DNA from 4 places in the Alteromonas sp. ABH4_452 genome. Region 1 is predicted to be linked to each of the others. Evidence: predicted binding sites of a transcription regulator. Region 1 holds the regulator's gene; each other region holds the start of a gene.
The links. Region 1 encodes sigma-54, which starts transcription at its own class of promoters, with help from an activator protein. Its sites were predicted from a motif close to GTTGGCACGNNNNTNGNNT; they were not measured.
Positions count from the first base shown of each region.

Region 2: the regulator sigma-54 is predicted to act here: its motif matches at 2,411-2,429, upstream of nirB (nitrite reductase large subunit NirB).
Region 3: the regulator sigma-54 is predicted to act here: its motif matches at 2,695-2,713, upstream of ACYX4N_RS09840 (exopolysaccharide biosynthesis protein).
Region 4: the regulator sigma-54 is predicted to act here: its motif matches at 3,032-3,050, upstream of ACYX4N_RS05040 (EF-hand domain-containing protein).

Region 1 is NZ_CM149973.1:4,069,324-4,074,679, reverse strand. It holds gene mgtE (magnesium transporter) at 1-118, opposite strand, end outside; gene ACYX4N_RS17480 (HPr family phosphocarrier protein) at 292-564, opposite strand; gene rapZ (RNase adapter RapZ) at 564-1,409, opposite strand; gene ptsN (PTS IIA-like nitrogen regulatory protein PtsN) at 1,493-1,936, opposite strand; gene hpf (ribosome hibernation promoting factor) at 1,950-2,237, opposite strand; gene ACYX4N_RS17460 (RNA polymerase factor sigma-54) at 2,268-3,749, opposite strand; gene lptB (LPS export ABC transporter ATP-binding protein) at 3,823-4,548, opposite strand; gene lptA (lipopolysaccharide transport periplasmic protein LptA) at 4,551-5,096, opposite strand; gene lptC (LPS export ABC transporter periplasmic protein LptC) at 5,065-5,356, opposite strand, start outside.
Region 2 is NZ_CM149973.1:4,200,623-4,205,978, reverse strand. It holds gene ACYX4N_RS18000 (hypothetical protein) at 1-283, opposite strand, end outside; gene ACYX4N_RS17995 (SulP family inorganic anion transporter) at 728-2,293, shown strand; gene nirB (nitrite reductase large subunit NirB) at 2,605-5,154, shown strand; gene nirD (nitrite reductase small subunit NirD) at 5,232-5,356, shown strand, end outside.
Region 3 is NZ_CM149973.1:2,309,964-2,315,319, forward strand. It holds gene ACYX4N_RS09825 (sensor histidine kinase) at 1-785, opposite strand, end outside; gene ACYX4N_RS09830 (hypothetical protein) at 790-1,014, opposite strand; gene ACYX4N_RS09835 (sigma-54-dependent transcriptional regulator) at 1,030-2,361, opposite strand; gene ACYX4N_RS09840 (exopolysaccharide biosynthesis protein) at 2,848-3,453, shown strand; gene ACYX4N_RS09845 (LysR family transcriptional regulator) at 3,473-4,384, opposite strand; gene ACYX4N_RS09850 (rhodanese-like domain-containing protein) at 4,440-4,790, opposite strand; gene ACYX4N_RS09855 (ArsR/SmtB family transcription factor) at 4,980-5,291, shown strand.
Region 4 is NZ_CM149973.1:1,162,836-1,168,191, forward strand. It holds rRNA gene rrf (5S ribosomal RNA) at 3-118, shown strand; gene ACYX4N_RS05035 (AMP-binding protein) at 236-1,972, opposite strand; gene ACYX4N_RS05040 (EF-hand domain-containing protein) at 2,329-2,907, opposite strand; gene ACYX4N_RS05045 (DNA polymerase II) at 3,164-5,356, opposite strand, start outside.

The DNA of each region.
Region 1 (5,356 bases):
CTGAAGGGGGAAGTTCAAGCAGAAGCTTACGTACAGATACAAATTGACCGTTTATCAACGCTGCGTTAAGTGCGCGTAATTGGGTTTGTACGTATTTAGAAACAAGCGCTTCTGCCATAAGGCGTTATTCCTACTAAGCTGATATGGAAAATAAAGGCTGTGTAGCCTAAGTGTGCGTAGAATATCGCAATTATATTAAGTCTGTCATGATAATTGCGTGGCTTTTACGCAAGAATTTGGAATTACTAAGCTAGCTGTTGATTAATTCGTCAAGAGATATTCGGGTTGAGACTATTCGTCTTCGTTAAATCTGCCCTCAATCAGCTCTTCAATGGCAGCAAGTGCATCGACCGCATCATCACCATCGACAATAACATCTACCTGTTCACCTTGGTGACTTTCCAGCATCATCAAGCCTAAGACGCTGCTTGCATCGGCTTCTTTATCGCCTTTTTTCAAAATGATTTTGGCATGAAACTGATTAGCAAGCTTAACCAATTGCGTGGCTGCTCTGGCGTGTAAGCCTAGTTTATTGACGATTGTAAGCGTTTTTTGAATAGTCATTACTGGTTCAACTCTCTGTGACGAATTTGAACATCAGGGTGTATTTCGCTGAACGTTTTCGACAAGGTTTGGGCAATATAGACTGAGCGGTGTTGGCCGCCAGTGCAACCGATAGCCACAGTCACATAGCTTCTATTGTTGCGTTCTAAATGGGGAAGCCATGTGGTCATCAAGTTTTGAATCTGCCAAATAAATTTGGTTACTACGGGTTGTGAGCCTAAAAATACTTCCACGGGGGCATCTAACCCAGTTAAGTGTTTAAGGTCTGGCTCCCAATGCGGGTTAGGTAAAAAACGCGCGTCAAAAACGTAGTCAGCATCTTTAGGTATGCCGTGTTTAAAGCCAAACGACTCAAAGACAAGAACAAGGCGTGAACTTTTCTTACCCAATATACGTTCACGGATCAATTCGGCGAGTTGATGTATTGTTAGCTTGTCTGTATCTAGGTATAAATCGGCGCGTTCAGTAATTGGCGCAAGAAGCGCAGACTCCGCCCTAATAGCCTCCGATAGAGACTTATTTAGCTTAGCTAAAGGGTGAAGACGGCGAGTTTCGCTAAAACGCTTAACCAGAACGTCATCGCTTGCGTCAATGTACACTATAGTCATCGACCAAGAAGAAGGCAGGTAGTCTAGAATCTCTACCAAGTCGTCAGGGTTTTTGGGTAGGTTCCTAACGTCAATACTTACCGCAACTTGATCGTATTCATCAACAACAGTATGGGTGAGGGTGGGAAGCAAATTTACTGGGATATTATCAACACAGTAATAACCTAAGTCTTCCAATGCGCGAAGTGCGACAGACTTACCAGACCCCGAACGACCACTGATTATGATCAGCTTCACCTAAACTCTCCCTTATATTCTGGTTTCATCACATACGAGTTGTCGAATAAAGCGCCTACCTATGAGGTGTAGGCACTTTTTGTTTAACTTAATGCAGAAATAATTTCGTCGCTGGTTGTTGCACGACGTATTGTTTTAATCGTTTCTTTGTCGCTTAGCTTACCGGCTACGGTAGCCAGTGTCTGAAGGTGTCCTTCGGTTTGCTCTTCGGGAACGAGAAGAGCAAAGAATATGTCTACGGGCTTTTCGTCTAGGGCATCAAAGTTGATAGCTGGTGTACTTGTTACAACGATTGCTATTACCTTCTCAAGGCCGGCCAAGCGACCGTGAGGCAGTGCTATCCCGTTACCAATACCCGTGCTACCCATACGTTCTCGAGCCATCAAGCTATTTAGAACCGTTGCCTGGTCGATGTTGTCGTTATGCTTGGCAGCGATATCAGCGATGATCTCAAGAATTCGCTTTTTACTATTACACTGAACCGCACACTCGGTGCGGTCCAGACTTACGATGGCTTGTATATCCATGCTCAATTAACTACTAATGTTTTTTCAGTTTTTCCTTATGCTTGATTACCTGCCGGTCGAGTTTATCAACCATGCTGTCAATCGCCGCATACATGTCGGTATTTTCTGAGGATGCGAATACTTCAGCGCCACTTAAATGAACAGTCGCTTCAGCTTTTTGATTTAATTTTTCAACGTTCAGGATGACATGCACATTAGAAATGTGATCAAAGTGACGTTCAAGTTTGCTGAACTTCGTATCGACATAATTACGCAAAGAGTCGGTGATTTCGACATGATGACCAGTAAGGTTGATTTGCATATTTCGTCTTCCTTATATTATTAAGCCCGTTTAAATAAGGCTTTTGCGTTGGTTCGACGGCGGGATCGACAATGATTCCCGGTATTTTGCTATTGTTCGCCGAGCGACTTTTATGCCTTGCTCGGCCAACAATGAAGCAATCTTGCTATCACTTAGCGGCTTGCTAGGATTTTCCGCAGCCACTAACTTCTTGATCAATGCACGAATCGCTGTAGATGAACACTCACCACCTGACTCTGTTGCTACGTGGCTTGAGAAGAAATACTTCAATTCGAAGATGCCACGGGGCGTATGCATATACTTCTGCGTTGTTACACGCGAAATAGTCGATTCGTGCATATCTACCATTTCTGCGACATCATTTAGCACCATTGGTTTCATCATTTCCGGGCCGTGCTCAAAAAAGCCCATTTGCTGCTGCACAATGCAATTTGCAACCTTCATTAAGGTATCGTTGCGAGATTCAAGGCTCTTTATGAACCACTTGGCCTCTTGCATGTGTGAGCGGATGAATTGTGAATCGCTGCTGTTCTTGGCACGACGACTCATCGCTGCGTACTGTTGGTTTACGCTTAATTTAGGCAGACTGTCGGGGTTCAGCTCAACCACCCAACGGCCATTTTTCTTGGTTACTGAGACATCAGGAATAACGTACTCAGGCTCTTTAGTAACTAAAGCACTACCTGGGCGAGGATTCAAGGTTTGAAGTAAACGCATTGCTTCGCGCAGCTGATCTTCTTTCAATCGGCTCTTACGCATTAGCGTGCGGTAGTCTTTACTGCTCAGTAAGTCTGAATATTCCTCAATAAGCTGCTTCGCTTCAGCAAGCCACGGTGTGTCTTCTGAAAACTGGCGCAATTGCACCATAAGACACTCTTGAGGTGTACGAGAACCTGAACCAATGGGGTCGAACATTTGAATGCGCTTAAGCACACACTCTATTTCGTCCATTTCGATAGGCTCTTCTAGATCATCGTCGTTGACCGCTTCTAAGATGTCGTCAAGAGTAACGGTTAAATAACCTGATTCGTCAATTGAGTCGATGATTGCTGTAGCGATAGCGCGGTCAGTATCTGAAAAATGAGTGAGGCGCATTTGCCAAAGAAGATGTTCTTGGATGTCTTCTGTGGTCTCACCTTGGAAGATTTGTTCATCATCATTAGATGGGCCAGGTGCAGGCGCGGAAGAAGCCGAATAATACTCATCCCAGGTACTGTCGATAGGTAGCTCATCGGGAAGATCATTCTTCTCCAGTGCATCTCCTGCTTCTAGCGTATCGCTTGATGCAGAAGCGGTCGCTTCAGCAGCGCTATCGTCACTATCGACATTATTCTTTTCTACTTGTGGCTCGTCGTTACCTTCTTCCACTTCTAAAAGCGGATTAGAATCGAGGGCTTCTTGTATCTCTTGCTGGAGATCAAGCGTAGAAAGCTGCAGCAGTTTAATAGCCTGCTGAAGCTGAGGTGTCATGGTAAGTTGTTGGCTAAATTTTAGCTGTAAAGATGGTTTCATCTACGTCTTATTTAAATGCTCTAAATTAAATATACCAGAGCGAAACTGAAAAATGACAATTCGGTTACACTAACTATAGCCTGAATTGTTCGCCTAGGTATACGTCCCTTACTTTTTGATTACTTAAAACCTGTTCCGCAGTTCCTTGCGCAATAAGCTCGCCATGACTCACAATGTACGCTTTTTCGCAAACATCCAATGTTTCGCGTACGTTATGGTCCGTGATAAGGATACCAATACCCCTATCTCGCAGATGCTGTATTATCTTCTTTATATCATTAACTGATATTGGATCAACACCGGCAAATGGTTCGTCTAACAAAATAAATTGTGGTTTTGCTGCCAGAGCTCGAGCAATCTCTACGCGACGCCGTTCTCCCCCTGACAAGCTCATGCCCGTACTATTACGTATATGGTTGATATTAAATTCATCAAGTAGGGCATCTGCTTCTTCTTCTTGCTGCTGTGAATTTAAATCTTTACGGGTTTGCAAAATGGCCATGATATTTTCATGTACCGTAAGCTTTCTAAATATTGATGCCTCTTGCGGGAGGTAGCCTATACCGCGGCGTGCGCGCTCATGCATTGGCTGGTGAGTAAGCTCATTATCATCAATTTCGATCTTGCCTTTGTCTAAGTTGACTAAGCCTACAATCATGTAAAAAGTGGTGGTCTTACCAGCGCCGTTAGGGCCGAGAAGACCAACAATTTGACCGGTAGACACTGAAAGGCTTACATCGCGAACAACCTGTCGCGATTTATACGATTTAGCAAGGTTTTTAGCGCTCAAAGTTGCCATTGCTATTCATTGTCCTCGTTGTCTTTCTTAGACGATGTTTTACGAATGGTGTCAGGAGTAAATACTGTGGTTACACGACCTTCACCATCTTCACCGGCACCACCCGTTGCAAGCAATTGTTCCGTAATCATATCGAACGTAATCTTATCACCTTGCACTTTACTGGTATCTTGCTGTAGCTCAGCATTACCCGCCAGAGAAATAGTGCGATTAATTACTTCATAGCGAATTTCATTGGCTTTCGCTGATACCGGTGTACCGTCTTCTAGTGATTGAGAATAGCTAGCAGGGTTGCCACGGGCGATAAATATTTCACGGCCGCTGCCATCTGTAGCTATTACTTCTACTTCATCAGCTTCGATTAGGAGTGAACCTTGGGTAATAAGTACATCTTCCTTGTACAGCGCGGTTTTGTTTTTACCATCAATAAATTGGGTGTTTGACCCTATCTTAATGGGTTGTGAAAAATCTTCTTCACTGGCTATTACCGCACCGCTAGCGATGGCAAGTAGAAGGCTAGTTGCTAGGGGAATAAGTCGTTTGTACATGATCTAAAAGCTCGTATTCTTGTGTGCGTAAATTCGCGTTAAACCCATTGCTTAAAATAAGATATTGCGTACCCAGTATCTCAACGGGTTGATCAGATGTCATTTGTTTCGTGTCTAAATTTATCTGGATGTATTCCGTGGATAAACTTTTGACAAAATCATCGCTGGTTTGATTTTCAATAACAACGCTATCTTCAAGCTGAATTAATTCATTGTTATAAAGCGTTCCTTCCTGCGCAGTAACAACCCAAGGTGATGAA
Region 2 (5,356 bases), 130 kb from region 1:
TTCTAACCACGCGGAGAAACCAGCCGACAAAGAGAGAAATCAAGAAGCCGAAGAAGGCAATCATAGTAGTAATGGTGAGCATTTGCCCTGAGAAGTCTGCATTTTCCCCAGTATGTTCGCTTACCAGCATTCCAGAAGCCTGAAAAATAAATAGCGCGGCGACAGAAAATAATAAGATAACGGCGGTAGACATAATGGTGGCTTTCCAATAAGCCTTTGGCGACATCCAATGAATAGCGCCTGCTACTAACACGCACAAAATGGTAAGAATATAAGGTACCACGTAAACTCCTCGTTAAATAAGGCCTATGCCCTACATCATTGCCGCATCATTAAGTGCAAATTAGCGCGAAGTAGCGGGCCAATAATACGAGCAAAAGCTACGAACTAATACTACGAGCTAAGCGCACCGATGGGCTAGGTTATAAAATACTGCAATACGATGCCACGTAAGAGGCCTCTTGTCAGTAAAGGCGCAAAAATTTAGCGTGCCTGAAGCTAAACCGAGAAGCTGTATGGGTAAGACGTAAAGAGACTTCTGCGCTGCTAGATGGTCAGCCACGCGCTTTGACCTGTGTTTATACACTCGTAACAATCTATTAAAAGATTTTAAGCTGCAATGGTGATAGAATCGCCGAAAAATTATCCTGCCTACTTGGTGTACTGCTATCACGCGGTTTACGCCACGGTGGGTTGTTGTGTTTAACATCTTAGCTTCTGAGAGAACATGTTCGATTTAATTACCAGTAAAGACAGCAACGTTAAGAACGATGTGCTATCAGGTATTACAGTGGCACTTGCCCTGGTCCCTGAAGCCGTCGCATTTGCATTTGTAGCCGGCGTAGAACCAATGATAGGTCTATACGCGGCCTTTATGATGGGGTTGATTACGTCTGCTATTGGCGGTCGCCCTGGAATGATTTCTGGTGCTACCGGCGCCATGGCCGTTGTAATGGTGGCACTGGTTGCCCAACACGGTGTGCAATATCTATTCGCAGCGGTTATTTTAGCCGGCTTGCTGCAGATCATGTGCGGTATATTCAAGCTCGGTAAGTTTATTCGTTTAGTGCCATATCCGGTAATGCTTGGCTTTGTAAACGGTCTTGCAATCGTTATTTTCTTAGCTCAGTTAGGCCAGTTTAAAGTGACTAACGCTGCTGGAGAGCTGCAGTGGATGGAAGGTACGCTGCTGTACTGGATGCTAGGGCTCGTGGCGTTAACCATGGCCATTATCTATTTACTGCCTAAGCTCACGAAGGCTGTTCCTGCGTCGCTAGTAGCGATTGTTACGGTAACAGCATTAGTACACGGCCTCGACTTAGAAGCACGTACGGTAATCGACTTTGTTCGTGACCTGTTACCGGCTGACCAGCGCGATACCGCAACGCTAGCGGGTGAGCTTCCTAGCTTTGCTATTCCTATGGTGCCGTTCACCTGGGAAACCTTCATGATAGTACTACCAACCTCAGTGATTCTTTGCTTGGTTGGTCTTATTGAATCGCTCCTTACCCTTTCATTAATTGATGAGATGACCGATACCCGTGGTCGCGGTAATAAAGAGTGTGTTGGCCAGGGCGTTGCAAATACCGTTAACGGTTTCTTTGGCGGTATGGGCGGTTGTGCCATGATTGGTCAAAGCATGATCAATATAAACTCTGGCGGCCGTGGTCGCTTATCTGGTATTACTGCCGCACTTGTACTATTGGGCTTCATTCTATTTGCAGCACCGCTTATTGAAATGATCCCGCTTGCTGCTCTTGTTGGCGTAATGTTCGTAGTGGTAATCGCTACCTTTGAGTGGGCGTCATTCAGAATTATTCGCGGCGTAAACAAAGAAGATGCCTTTGTACTATTTCTAGTGACAGGCGTTACGGTTATTGCTGACCTTGCCATTGCGGTGGTTGTCGGTGTTATCGTTTCTGCCCTTGTGTTTGCATGGAAACACGCCCGTCATATCGAAGCGAAGTCGCACATTGATAACGACGGCTGGAAAGTCTATGAACTAGACGGCCCGCTTTTCTTTGGCTCGGTATCGCATTTTAAAGACTTGTTTGATATCGCTAACGACCCACAAGATGTAGTTATCGATTTTAAAGACTCTCGTATCTGGGATTCATCAGGTATCGACGCACTAGATACCCTTGCCGATAAATACGAAGAGCAAGGTAAGAAGCTACACATTCGTCATATCAGCGATGAGTGTCGCTCACTGCTTCGCAAGGCCGACAAATTTGTTGAAATTAACGTAGTTGAAGACCCTCGCTATCGAGTAGCTACGGATAAGCTGGCCTAAGTTATTTGAAAGCCTTAATGCACCAAGTAAACACAGTTTTGCGTTTGTTTGGTGCAGTTGTGAAGTCTGAATAATGCTTATTTTTTAGTAAATCAAATAAAAACAATTATTTACGGTTTTGGCACTGAACTTGGATAGCTATAAACGTAAAGTGTGTTTTGGTGATTTGTGTCAATCGCTGAAAATTGTGTGATTTATAACACTCCGTAAAATGTGTTAGCCGACCTAAACCGTTGGCAAAATAGGCAACGAAGCCCGCATCAACGAAAGTTGAAGCGGGCTTTTTTTTGTCCCGAAAAAAGGGGAATATCATGACTTCATTGGACTCAAAAACGCAAATTGTCGTCGTAGGCAACGGCATGGTGGGGCATCATTTTGTTGAGCAGCTTCACCAAAGCGATGCCAATGTAGAAATAACCGTTTTATGTGGCGAGTCTCGCCTCGCATACGACCGCGTTTATCTGTCATCATTTTTTAGTGGCGCTAGTGCTGATGACCTAGCGCTTACTACACCCGCTCAGTACGCCGAATGGGGCGTAAACGTAGTCACCAATGCCTTGGTGACGGATATAGACCGTGACAATAATAAAGTCACGACTTCAGAAGGGCAGGTGTTCAATTACGATAAGCTGGTTCTTGCCACCGGTTCTTATCCTTTCGTGCCTCCCATTCCCGGGAACGACCAAGAGCATTGCTTAGTGTACCGCACCATAGACGATCTGCTCGCTATTGAAGCGTCAGCAGCGGTGAGCAAGGTAGGCGTTGTCGTTGGCGGCGGTCTTCTAGGTTTAGAAGCGGCGAATGCCTTAAAGCAAGCTGGGCTAGATACTCACGTGGTTGAATTCGCACCACAGCTAATGGCAGTGCAGCTAGACCAAGCCGGTGGGACAGTGCTTAAAGACAAAATTGAAGATTTAGGCGTAACCGTTCATACCCAAAAAGCAACCCAAACTATCGAAGCTGGTGATACATGCCGCTATAAAATGGTATTTGCAGACGGCACTGCGCTAGAAACTGACATGATTTTATTTTCTGCTGGTATTCGACCTTCCGATCAGCTCGGTAGAAAATCAGCGCTAACACTAGGTGAGCGCGGCGGTATCGTCATTGATAACCACTGCGTGACGTCTGACCCAAACATTTACGCTGTGGGTGAATGTGCGCTTTGGGATAACAAAATCTTTGGCTTGGTTGCACCTGGTTATACCATGGCGCGCACGGCAGTAAGTCATATAACAGGTGGCGATGCCGAGTTCGCTGGCGCAGACATGAGTACCAAACTCAAACTAATGGGCGTAGAAGTGGGTTCTATTGGCGATGCGCATGAACGCACAGAAGGTGCCCTTAGCTACACATACTTAAATCAGCCTGAAGGCGTGTATAAAAAGCTGGTAGTAGATAGCGAACAAAAGCTCGTACTTGGTGCGGTCCTTGTAGGTGATACCAGTGACTACGACACGCTCCTACAGTATGCGCTTAATAATATCGAATTACCTGAACACCCAGAAAGCCTGATTTTGCCATCTTCTGATGCTGCACCAGCATTAGGTGCCGATGCACTTCCAGACACAGCCTCTATTTGTTCATGCCTAAACGTGACTAAGGGCGACATTGTTTCAGCTATTGAAGGTGGCTGTTGCAGCGTTGGCGATGTAAAAGGTGAAACTAAAGCCAGTACTGGTTGTGGTGGATGCGCTGCGTTGCTTAAAAATGTAGTAGATAGCGAGCTTGAAAAGCGAGGTGTGGAAGTATCAAAAGCGATTTGTGAGCACTTCAATTACACCCGACAAGAACTGTTTCACATTGTTAAAGTTAACAGCATTCGCACCTTCGACGAACTACTTGAACAGTATGGTGAAGGTTTAGGTTGTGAAATTTGTAAGCCTGCTGTGGGTTCTATTCTGGCATCAGTCTATAACGACTACATCCTAAAAGCTTCACACCTACCCCTGCAAGACACCAACGACATCTATCTTGGCAACATGCAAAAAGACGGTACTTATTCGGTTGTACCGCGTGTGCCTGGTGGCGAAATAACGCCTGAGAAGTTGATTCTGCTCGGTGAAGTGGCAAAAGAGTACAACTTGTACACCAAGATCACGGGTGGTCAGCGCATCGATTTATTTGGCGCGCGCGTAGAGCACTTACCTGATATCTGGGAAAAGCTAGTAGCCGGTGGGTTTGAAACCGGTCACGCGTATGCGAAAGCGCTGCGTACAGTGAAATCGTGCGTGGGAAGTACATGGTGTCGCTACGGTGTGCAGGACTCAGTAGGCACGGCTATTGATTTAGAAAATCGATACAAAGGCTTACGTGCACCGCACAAAATCAAATTTGCCGTATCGGGTTGTACCCGTGAGTGTGCAGAAGCCCAAAGTAAAGACATTGGTGTTATTGCTACCGAGCAAGGTTGGAACCTTTACGTTTGCGGTAATGGCGGAATGAAGCCGCGACATGCCGACCTATTTGCCACCGACCTAGATACGGAAACGCTAATTAAATACATCGACCGCGTGCTGATGTTTTATGTGAAAACGGCCGACCGCTTACAGCGTACATCGGTGTGGATGGACAACCTAGAAGGTGGGTTAGCTTACTTGCAAGACGTTGTGATTAACGATGCTCTTGGCATTAATGGTGAGCTTGAAGCACAGATGGATGCTGTAGTCGACGCTTATCAATGTGAGTGGAAAACCACGATTGAAGACCCTGAATCTCGTAAGCGTTTCCGTCAATTTGTGAACAGTAGTGCCAGCGACACCAATATTCAGTTTGTTTCAGAGCGAGGGCAGGTTCGTCCAGCAACTGAAGCTGAAAAAGTAGCAGGGAAAGATCAGTTTATTCCCGTCTCTATGGTGTAGTTCACAAAATTAATGGTGTAGCCACTGATTTAATGGTGTAGCCACTGGCTTATCAACCTTGTTAGGAGAATCAAATTATGTCAGCAGCGCAAAATGTAATGGCGTCAGAACCTCAGCAAGTGCAATGGCACTATGTTTGTGAGACGAAGGACCTAGTGACAAACAGCGGCGTTTGCGCCCTTGTCGACTCAAAGCAAGTAGC
Region 3 (5,356 bases), 1.8 Mb from region 1:
GCGACAAATGCAAAATCTTCCAACTCTCGATTACTTCGTGCTAATTCATCAGAGTAAATACTAAGCTCTTGTGTCCGTTCATCTATGCGATTTTCTAAGTCCTCATTGACAGATTCAAGATCGGCTTGATACTTCTCGTGCTCTCGCGAGTTAATTTTCAATAATAGGAAAACTGCAATAACGAGTAGTAGGGTAGTAGCTGATGAGATGATTAATGTGTTTACTGAGTCTCTTCGCAAGCTCATCAAATTTGCTAAATGCGTACCTTGCATACCGCGTTCGGACCCATCGATTTCGCGAAAAAGCCCTTCAAAACGTTTATATAGCAGTATACCTTTGTCGCTTTTAACTAGACTAATAGCCTCTTGCTTTTTCCCTTCCTTAACAAGTTCTACTACTTGAATAACCTCGTTGACCTTTGCCTTAGTTAGCTTTAGCAATTCCTCAATTCTTGCAGATTGCTCATCAATATCAGACGAAAAAGAACTCACTTCTACCTCGTCCATCAACTCACCGATGACACCAAGTGTTTCAGTATAGTCAGTTAAATACTCTTCATCGTCTGTGAGCATATAGCCGCGTTGACCAGATTCCACCCGCAGCACCGCTACATGAAGCCTATTCACTGCATTGATTACACGATTAGTTGTAAATAGTCGCGCCTCAAGTGCTGAGAGGTCGTTAAGAGTACTTACTACATAAAAGGAGTTTGCAGTCATAACGACAATGATGACAACAACCAAAATTATCCAGCTGTAAATGGAAGACAGAACTTTAGAGATCATTTAATTATTCCGCATCGTTCTTACCCAGTTCTGACGTCATTTCAGAAAGGGTCTCGCTGCAGTCTTTTGCACTGCTTATTATTTTATCTAACGCCGCTAATGCTTTTTCGGGCGCAACATCACCATTTAGTGCCATTTTTACTAGCTCCGCCTGCATAGATATTCTATTTAAAGGCTTGCGAGCATCATGTACGAAAACACTTAGACGTGAGAATTCCTCGCTCGTCATATCGAGCACCCCTTATTATTCATCTTTGCTTAGATCGCCGTAGGCATGAAGGCGGTTGTACAGCGTTTTAGTACTTATCCCTAACATTTCTGCGGCCGTGGTTTTATTGCCACTTACTTTTTCTAACGTGGCGTAGATAAGCTCTTTTTCTACATCTTCAATCGTTCTTCCAGCTTGAAGGGCAGGTGTCGTACTCTGCTTCTGTGCAAAAGGAGATTCAATAGTTTTAGGTAGTTCAATCTCACTCTTCTCAGGGTCACTCATAATTGCTGCACGGTGAACGAAGTGTCTTAACTCACGAACGTTTCCTGGCCAATCATAGGCTTGAAGCGTTTCAAGTTGATTATCTTCCCATTTAAAATTAGAACCGTTATCTTTGTTAAATTCTGCAATAAAGGTTTTCGCTAGCAGCGGAATATCTTCTTTTCGTTCACGTAATGGTGGGATAGTGATTGGGAAAACGGCCAATCTAAAATAGATATCTTCGCGCAACACTTTGCTTTGAGCTATTTCTTCCATTGTTCTGTTTGTTGCAGATACTACGCGACAATTTACCGGTATAGATTTTGTGCCACCTACGCGAAGCACTACTTTATTTTCAAGTACGCGCAAAAGGTTGGGCTGCATATCGATGGGCATTTCTGTGATTTCATCTAAGAAAAGGGTGCCACCTTCCGCCTGCTCAAACACACCTTCTTTACGACCTACCGCACCAGTGAAGGCACCTTTTTCATGGCCAAACAGTTCACTACCAATCAATTCTTTAGAAAAGGCACCACAGTTTGTGGCGATATAAGGACCTTCACTTTCAGAAGCTCGGTGAATTGCAGCAGCAACCACTTCTTTACCAACGCCACTTTCGCCTAACAGCATGACGTTAGCACTTGTTTTACTGACTCTTGAAATGAGTTTGTATAACTCTTTCATCACGGGAGACTCGCCTATCAGCAAATCGAAGTGTTTTTCAATTGTTTCTTCTTTAGGTGTTGTGTCTTTTTGTTTTTTACTTAGAACAGCCTCAATTTCTTCGCGCTGTATTGGCTTTACAAGGTAGTCTACGGTAGGGCCACATAAGCCTTTAATCACGCTTTTAACCGAAGGGTGACCAGTAATTAGAGTAACGCGAGGACGCTTAGGAAGCGCATCAAGTTCATTAAATAGATGAGCGCCACTACCATCAGGCAGCATAAAATCTAACAGTACGTGATCGAATGTTTCTTTCTCAAGCCAATCACGGGCTTCAGCTAATGTAGCAGCGGTTAGAACGTCGTGGCCTAAAAATTCAATAATAGTACAAGCTACTTCTGTAAACTCGGCGTCATCATCAACTAAAAGTACGGTTAGCACGTGGATGTCCCTCTCTATTACTTTCCATTTAAAATATGGAATAAAATCAATGTTATAGTTTTATCATAAACAGCAAGGAAAAATAACTAGATACCTAGTTTTGATCGTTTATTTCCAAGCGTTATGTTGTATAGGTCATGTAACACTACATTAGCATTTAAGTAACTCACCTCAAGCATGTAAGCTTAATTCAGCGAACGACTGTTTAATACTTCGTTTCCACTATTTGCTCTAACCGGGTTTCGATCTATCAAATACAGTCTGAGTGTTACCTATTTACAAACGACTGCAAAAAGTATTCCCATTACCTTATGAATTGTGTGTGCATAGAGCTATGGCACATTTTTCGCACAATTTGTTGGGGGAGCAATTTTATAATTGGTGGAAAGAGTAGATAAAATTTACCGAAGGTTTGCGCATAGTAGGTCCGCATTTGCTCTCTGAAATTAGGGGATTACAGCTAAATTTATGTCAAAGGAATTGAAAATGTGGGCAAAAACAGCTGAGAGATCAATGACCTTAACCGAGCTGCTGACAAAAATGCAGCCTCGGGCTAGTCAAAATTTATTTTATTTTGCAGACTTTTGGGAAGTAATGGAAAAACGGGGCTTTGGCCCGATGCTAGCGCTTCCTTCCTTTATCGCCTGCACCCCTATAGGCGCTATTCCAGGTGTACCTTCGTTAACCGGTGTGACGATTTTACTTATCGCATTGCAAATATTACTCGGTAGCAGACATCCCTGGTTACCTCAAAAAGTAATGGATATTCATTGCGATGCCGATCAGTTGCGCCATATAGTTGAAAAAGTAAAACCCTACGCGGCCAGTGTTGATCGCTTTCTCGTTCCCCGTTGTTTTTTTATGAGGCAGCCCGTTTTCCGCTCTCTAATTGCATTGAATTGTGTTGGCTGCGGCTTGGTAATGGTTCCGTTAGAGCTTATTCCCTTTATGGGTCTTATTCCCGCCTTGGCGGTATTCATAATGGCGGTTGGTATGGCTACAGACGACGGCGCAGTAGCCTTGGTAGGTGTAACAATTTCGCTGTTTGGTTTTGTGTTAGGCTTTAAGCACCTGCCTGCCGTGGTGAGCTAATGCGCGAGCTACTTATACATCAATCAAGCATAAACTCAGAGGTAGGCAAGTTCATTGTTTGGTACCTCAGTTCTCCCATAAATGCGCGTGCCGCTGGGCCTAACGTGTCTCCATCTTCGAAAGAAAGATAGAGAAGGGCCTTTCTCAACGCCGCATTGTTATTCAAAGGAAGCGGTACTAGCGTACCATTTTCTAATTCATCCTTGATAATGGCTATAGGTAGCCATGCAAATCCTAATCCTTGAGCGATGATATCTAAAGATGTTCTCACGTGACTCACTGTCCAGCGCTGTTCTGCACCCAGCCAACCCACATCCGCCTTGCGCTCTGCAGATGAGTCGCGAACGACAATCTGACGATGAGTTTTAAGATCTTCTAAGGTAAGAGTTCTATTTAATTGATGCAATGGATGTTTAGCATGAGCCACCGCGGCGAACTCAATTTCACATAAGTCTTCGCTAAAACCATTCGGAAAGACAAAGGGAGAAATGCCCAAATCTACTTTTCCGCTACTTAATAACGCGTTAGCTCCGCTAAGGACGGTTTCCTCTATTTCTATACGTAAGAGAGGAAACTCTGCAGAGACTTTGGCAAGCACGTTATACAATAACTCAGAAGGGAAAATAATATCCACAGCTATACGTAGTGTTGTTTCTGTTCCTACTTTTAAGCTACTTGCTACCGCTTCAAGCTTGTGAGCTTCGTTAAGCAAAAACGAAGCGCGGCGATACATGAGCTCACCCTGCGGAGAAAGCTGTACTTTACGGCCAATATTTTCAAATAGTGTTACACCAATGGCATTCTCAAGTTTTTGAACAGCGTGATGAACACTAGATTGACTTTTATGTACTTCTGCAGCTGCTTGATTGAAACCACCAGCATCAACAACGGCTTTAAACATACGCCATTGTTCGAGTGTAGATTTAAGCATACGACGCCCTTAACCCGCTTTATGGGCTACTTATAGCATAGACTGATTATACAAGTCACTTTTCAAGAGCGAGGTTAATAGATGATACAGGACACGTTACTACTGATACGTTCTCGTATCCCATAAGCATTAATTGCTCAGCGGCTAATTTGGCACGAACGCCAGATGCACAATGAATGTAAAGCGGTGTAGAGGCATCTTTGAATTTCTCCAGTGCTTTCATCTCGAGCACGCCTCGTGGAATGTTTTGGGCAGAGGGGACTGGCTGGCTAGCTGCTTCATTGCTTTCCCTGACATCGATGAGAGCGCCATTATTGTGCACTAGCTCTTCTGAAGCTTTTTCTGCAGTGACGCATCGAATATCGAAACTGATGTTCTCAATCCGAGTTTTAATATCTATTAGCATAATACTTCCAATTGATAACGACTTTATGTAATTAAGATAAGGTTAATCTAATGTAAGGGCCGAATCTCACTAAAACAATATGAATTACCGGAATTCGTCGCATAAAATGGCAAGTCGGCAAAATGTCTTATACTTTAGTATAATTAATAGCTAAATTATTGCCAGAAATGTTAAAGAAAGGAAGTGCTTATGTCTGAAGATATGGTAATAGGTTCAGAGGATATAATGGAACATGCGGTGGAAGCTGAGATCTTCCTTAAGCAATTTGCGAATAAAACACGTCTTATGGTGCTTTGTTCATTGTTAAAAGAGGAAAAGTCGGTAACCGAGCTTTTGGAAGTAGTCAATGTTTCACAGCCCGTGATTTCTCAACACCTTGCGCTATTGCGAGAGTCGAAAATGGTAGCTACGAGAAGGGAAGGGCAAACAATTTACTATCGACTAGCGGATGAACGTGTCAAACGACTTATTGCGCTTATGGACGAATTCTTCTGCAAGTAACTTTTTCGTATCCATTATCACAACGATAATGTCCGTGCCAACACGGACATTATATCGTTTAACAT
Region 4 (5,356 bases), 1.6 Mb from region 1:
TTCCTGGCAGCCATAGCGATACGGTACCACCTGAATCCATTCCGAACTCAGAAGTGAAACGTATTAGCGCCGATGGTAGTGTGGGGCTTCCCCATGTGAGAGTAGGACACTGCCAGGTCCCAATTAAAGAAACCCGCCTAACGGCGGGTTTTTTGCTTTCTGCACCAAAGAAAAATAATGGGGTCAGAGTCACGACACTGACCCTCAACTCTGACCCCATTTGTTTGCCGTAGGTTTACGCCTCGGTTTGTAGGGCTTGGTTCTTCAGAGTTTCTATCATGTGTTCACGCATTTTAAACTTCTGTAGCTTGCCTGTTACTGTCATTGGGTACTCTTTTACTACACTGATGTATTTAGGTACTTTAAAGTAGGCAAGTTTCGATTTTAAGTAGTCTCGTATTTGCTCTTCATCTACATGCCTATTGTCTTTTGCTTTGATCCAAAGGCACACTTGCTCGCCATATTTGTTATCGGGTATGCCAAATACAGCTGCGTCGGATACGTCGTCATGTTGGTACAGCACCTCTTCGATTTCTCGGGGATAGATATTTTCGCCCCCGCGAATGATCATGTCTTTTATTCTGCCTACAATAGTGACATAGCCTTCTTCGTCCATTTCGCCTAGATCGCCAGAATGAAGCCAACCTTCGTCGTCTATGGTAGCTCTAGTTTTAGCTTCATCTCCCCAGTAACCTTTCATTACGCAATAGCCTCTTGCACAAATCTCACCTGGCTCTCCGATTGGAGCAGTACTGCCTTGTGCGTCGATAATTTTTACTTCGGTATGAGGCATAGCTCGGCCGACTGTTTTTACCTGTTTCTCAAATGGTGAATCAATATCGGTAATATGATTGATAGGGCTGCATTCTGTTTGACCGTAACCTATAACGACTTCGGTCATATGAAATTCACTATGGACTTTACGCATTAGTTCCTCAGGACATGTACTTCCCGCCATAACGCCAGTTCTCAAGCTCGATAAATCGAAGCTTCTAAAGTTAGGAAGCTCTAGCTCGGCGATGAACATGGTAGGCACGCCGTGCAAACCTGTACATTTTTCTTCTTCTACTGTGCGAAGCGTTTGTTCGGGGTCGAAAGACTCCCCAGGAAATACTGCGCATGCTCCGGACGCTAAACAGACTAAGTTGCCCAACACCATACCAAAGCAATGATAGAGTGGTACGGGAATACAAAGCTTGTCTTGGTGCGTAAATCTCGTTGCTTCTGATACTAATAAACCATTATTTAATATATTGCGATGCGTGAGTGTTGCGCCTTTCGGGTTACCGGTCGTACCTGAGGTGAATTGAATGTTGATGTTATCATCAGCATTTAGCGTTCTTTCGATGTCTATTAACAGCGATTTTAAAGCCTTAGTAGGCTCTACTTGGAGTTTTGAAAACGCCTGTAGTCCGTCTACCGTTGTCTCGCCAATAGTATATACGTGCTTAAGAGAGGGTAGCTTCGAAAGCGATAGCGCCGTATCCGCTTGACTTTGGTTGTTGGTATCTAGTTCCGGGGCTAATTCCTTCAAAATGGCGATGTAGTTTGAGTGTTTAAAAGACTGTGCCATCACCAAGTGCTTTACCCCGACATTGTTAATAGCAAAGGCTAATTCATCTGGGCGGTAAGCGGGGTTAAGACATACCATGACCGCGCCAATTCTTGCCGTGGCCATTTGTACAAGTGACCACTCGATGTTATTGGGGGACCATATCCCAACTCGATCACCTGGCTCTACGCCATTGGCAAGTAAACCACAAGCCACACGTTCTACTTCACGCCAGTATTGCTGATAGGTCCAGTGAATACTTTGATGTTTTACGATGATCGCTGGGTTATCGCCATAATTGTCGACAACCTTTTTGAAGTATTGACCTATTGTGAGTGATGTCAGTTCAGCATCACAAGGACCGCTAAACTCACTTTTTTGAAGTGGAAATACAGTGTTTGACTGTGTATTTGATTCCATTATTCCTTGCCTCCATGCGCGTACGCATATGATTTAAATGTAATTTTAGATAATCGCCATCATGATTTTGAAATCGAAGTACACAATAGCGACCTTTGCGCTAATTACAGAATGCGCAATTGAGTAAACAAAATATTTAACCTTTATTAACAATATGGTTGTAAATGCGTTTTGTCGACAAGATGTTGGTCGTATACGGTGCTGTTCAACGAAAAATATTAGCGTTTCGTCGCAGGCTATTTATTAGGGGGCGAACTGGTGAGTTTCGTGGGGTGTATTGTTTAAAGGAAAATAAAAAAGCCCCGCACTTTAAGCGGGGCTACATAGTTGGGAATACTATGAATTATTTAGTTTAACTATTCTGATTCAATCTCTTCAAAATAGGTACGGTATTCCATACGAGTTATGTACGAATCACCATCTTCATCCATTGAGTCAAAGTCGCCTTCAACGTCGGCCATTTCTAGCTCCTTCTCACTGATTTTACCATCGCTATCCTTGTCGATTTTAGTGAACTTAGTATTGGCCGTTGCAGACATCTCAGTGCGCAACTCTTTATTCTTTTCTGAAATCATTTCATTATCAGCTTTAGAAAAAAGTGCTGGATTGCCTTCTTCAGTGAGTACAGCGTCTGTTGTACCTTCAGCTTTAACCTGAGTGATAACCTCATCGCTGAACATCGATGGTTTTTCATCGACAAATGAATTGAATTCTGCGCGGCTAACCATACTGTCGCCGTCCGTATCCATTTTAGATACTAATTTGCTGTCGATTGTACCTGACGATTCTGAACCGACTATGTAGCCATTACCATCTTGATCAAGCGCATTAAAGCTCTTAGAAATTTTTTCTTCATGATGGCCTGCGAATGCAGACGCAGAAAGTGTAGCTGCAACAACAGCACTAGTAATCATACTTAACTTTGTGATCTTCATAATCAAATTCCTTCTGTTTCTCATTGCGAACACGGGCTATCAATTGCCCTAATCACTAAATTGAACGCATGTTGATTGAAGTTAATTCTTCAAACAAACCTATTTAGCTACTCACAAATATCTTATTCACTTGTCGTGCCAACGAGTTAAGTTATTGAAAGTATGAGTAATAGCTAAAGGTGGAAATAGATTCAGAGTGTAATACTTTTGTTAATTTGTCACGAAGCCTGAAAGATCTTCATACAAATAAACATAGTTAAAATAAGGAAAGTTGAGCGTTAGCTATGCGCTCAAAACTAAGAGATATCATTGGCAATATACTATCAGCAATGGGTTTTATCTGCTTCTCTATATAGTGGTCATAGTCAAGCGGCGCAGAGATTGTTTCCACCGTTTGTGGCCCTTGAACGGTAATTACATAGGCTATGGAAGTATTAGATTGGTAGCGAAGTGGTAAACCCTGTTCTTCAAATAATTTGTCGGCCCGTCTCGCCGCTTTAACGTGGGGGGGAAGAGATTTTACATACGAAGAAAGTGGTTTTCTTAGTCGCTTTTTATACACCAACTCTTCATCCATTTTTCCCGCTTTTACTGCGTTTAGCGTTTTATTGATGTACTGCTTTACAGGTTCATTGGTAAATACTCTTTTGTATAGTTCGTATTGGAACTCTTTAGCAAGCACTGTCCAATCCGAACGCACGTTCTCTAGGCCTTTAAAGATAAGCTCACCGTCTTTCATCCCTGCGTAGCGCTTTTTACTCCCTTCAGAAGAGCCACGAATTGTTGGCATAAAGAAGGTAGAAAAGTGAGATTCGAACTCAATCTCCAAATGGCAATCAATGTCGAACTGACGCTTAAGTAACTCAGTCCATTTCTGGTTAATAGTTTTGGCAAGCTCACGACCTGTTTCAGAAGGTGTACCCAGTGCAGTATTTCCTTCAACATGCACAAAGGTTGAATCAGTATCACCGTAAATAACCGTATAGCCTAGTTCCTCAATCCAACTCGCAGTGGTTTGCATGATCTCATGCCCACGCAATGTAATTGAACTGGCAAGACGAGGATCGTAAAAAGGACAGCCTCCGCTACCAAGTACTCCATAGAAAGAGTTCATTAATATTTTAATGGCTTGAGAGCGTGGTGCGTCTTTCTGTTTTTTGGCTTCGTCGCGCTGAAGCCATAGGTTTTCGATAATTGAAGGTAGAAAATGTGATTCGCGGCTAAATACTGCGCCTTTAAACCCCTCTATTGCCGTATTAGGAGACTTAAGTCCTTCTGCAAGCCCTAACGGGTCGATTTTAAACGTGCGAATAATGGAAGGGTAAAGGCTCTTAAAATCGAGGACTAAAACATCTTTATATAAACCTGGTTGCGAGCGCATGACATAACCGCCCGGACTAGCTAAACCGCCATTTTCTGGCCTCACTCCAGCGACATAAGACTTGCGGTGTAGCTTAGGTAAATAAACGTTTAAAAACGCCGCTACCGAGCCTCCCGGGCGGCTCATATCTAAGCCGGTAAGAATGCTCCGTAATGCCAGAAAATCAATAAACTGGGTTTTATCCTGAATGCGGTTTACTAGTTCGGTGTCTTTAAAGTTGTAGTTCGCGAGTGCAACAGGGTCGCTATGATAAAGATGTTTTATCGCTTCAAGTTTGTCGGCAGCTTGAATAAGCTTATTTTCACCAAGCAGTTCTTCGGAAACATGGTCAAGAGAGAAGGACTCAAACTGATAGGTCATGGTTTTAAGTGCTTCAATACCATCAATCACGCATCGGCCAGGCACATCAACAAGTGTTTGGTCTTCCCACTGTCTTACTGAAGCCTCTCGGCCATGGCGGCCAATAGCATACTTGAGCGAATTTGCCTTAGCACGGCGGCCCAGCACAGCCATATCAAACTGCTTAACGTTCCAACCCAAAATAATGTCTGGGTCGTGGGAGGTTAGGTGTGAAAAAAAAGCTTCTAGTAGTTCTTTTTCAGACTCGACCGTAACAAGCGTGTATGGACTGTCTTCTTGCTCCTGTAATGTCTGACCAATAAAACTCGGTGGACAAACAAGCAGCACTACACTTTTTCCTTCGCCTGCCAGTGCAATGCTGAACAGCTCTTCGTGTTCATTACACTCAATATCTATACTTAATGATGTAAAAGTAGTTCTGAAATGGCAGGGCCTTATCTGCGCATTTTCTATAACAAGTTGTGGCGTATCATCGACAACTTGTGGGGTAACGAATTCCACTGCGCCATACACAAAGCGCTCCATTAGATAGCGATCGGCCACGCGAATATCGGCTTCATACAATACAATACTTTGCTCTTGCGCGCGTTGGCGAAGCTGGTGCATATGCGATTCGGTGGCGGTCTTGACCGTAGCCACAGGAACTTGTTCCAGTGTGTGAAAACCATCTTCTGAAATTATGATCTTAACTGGCATACGAGCAGCAAT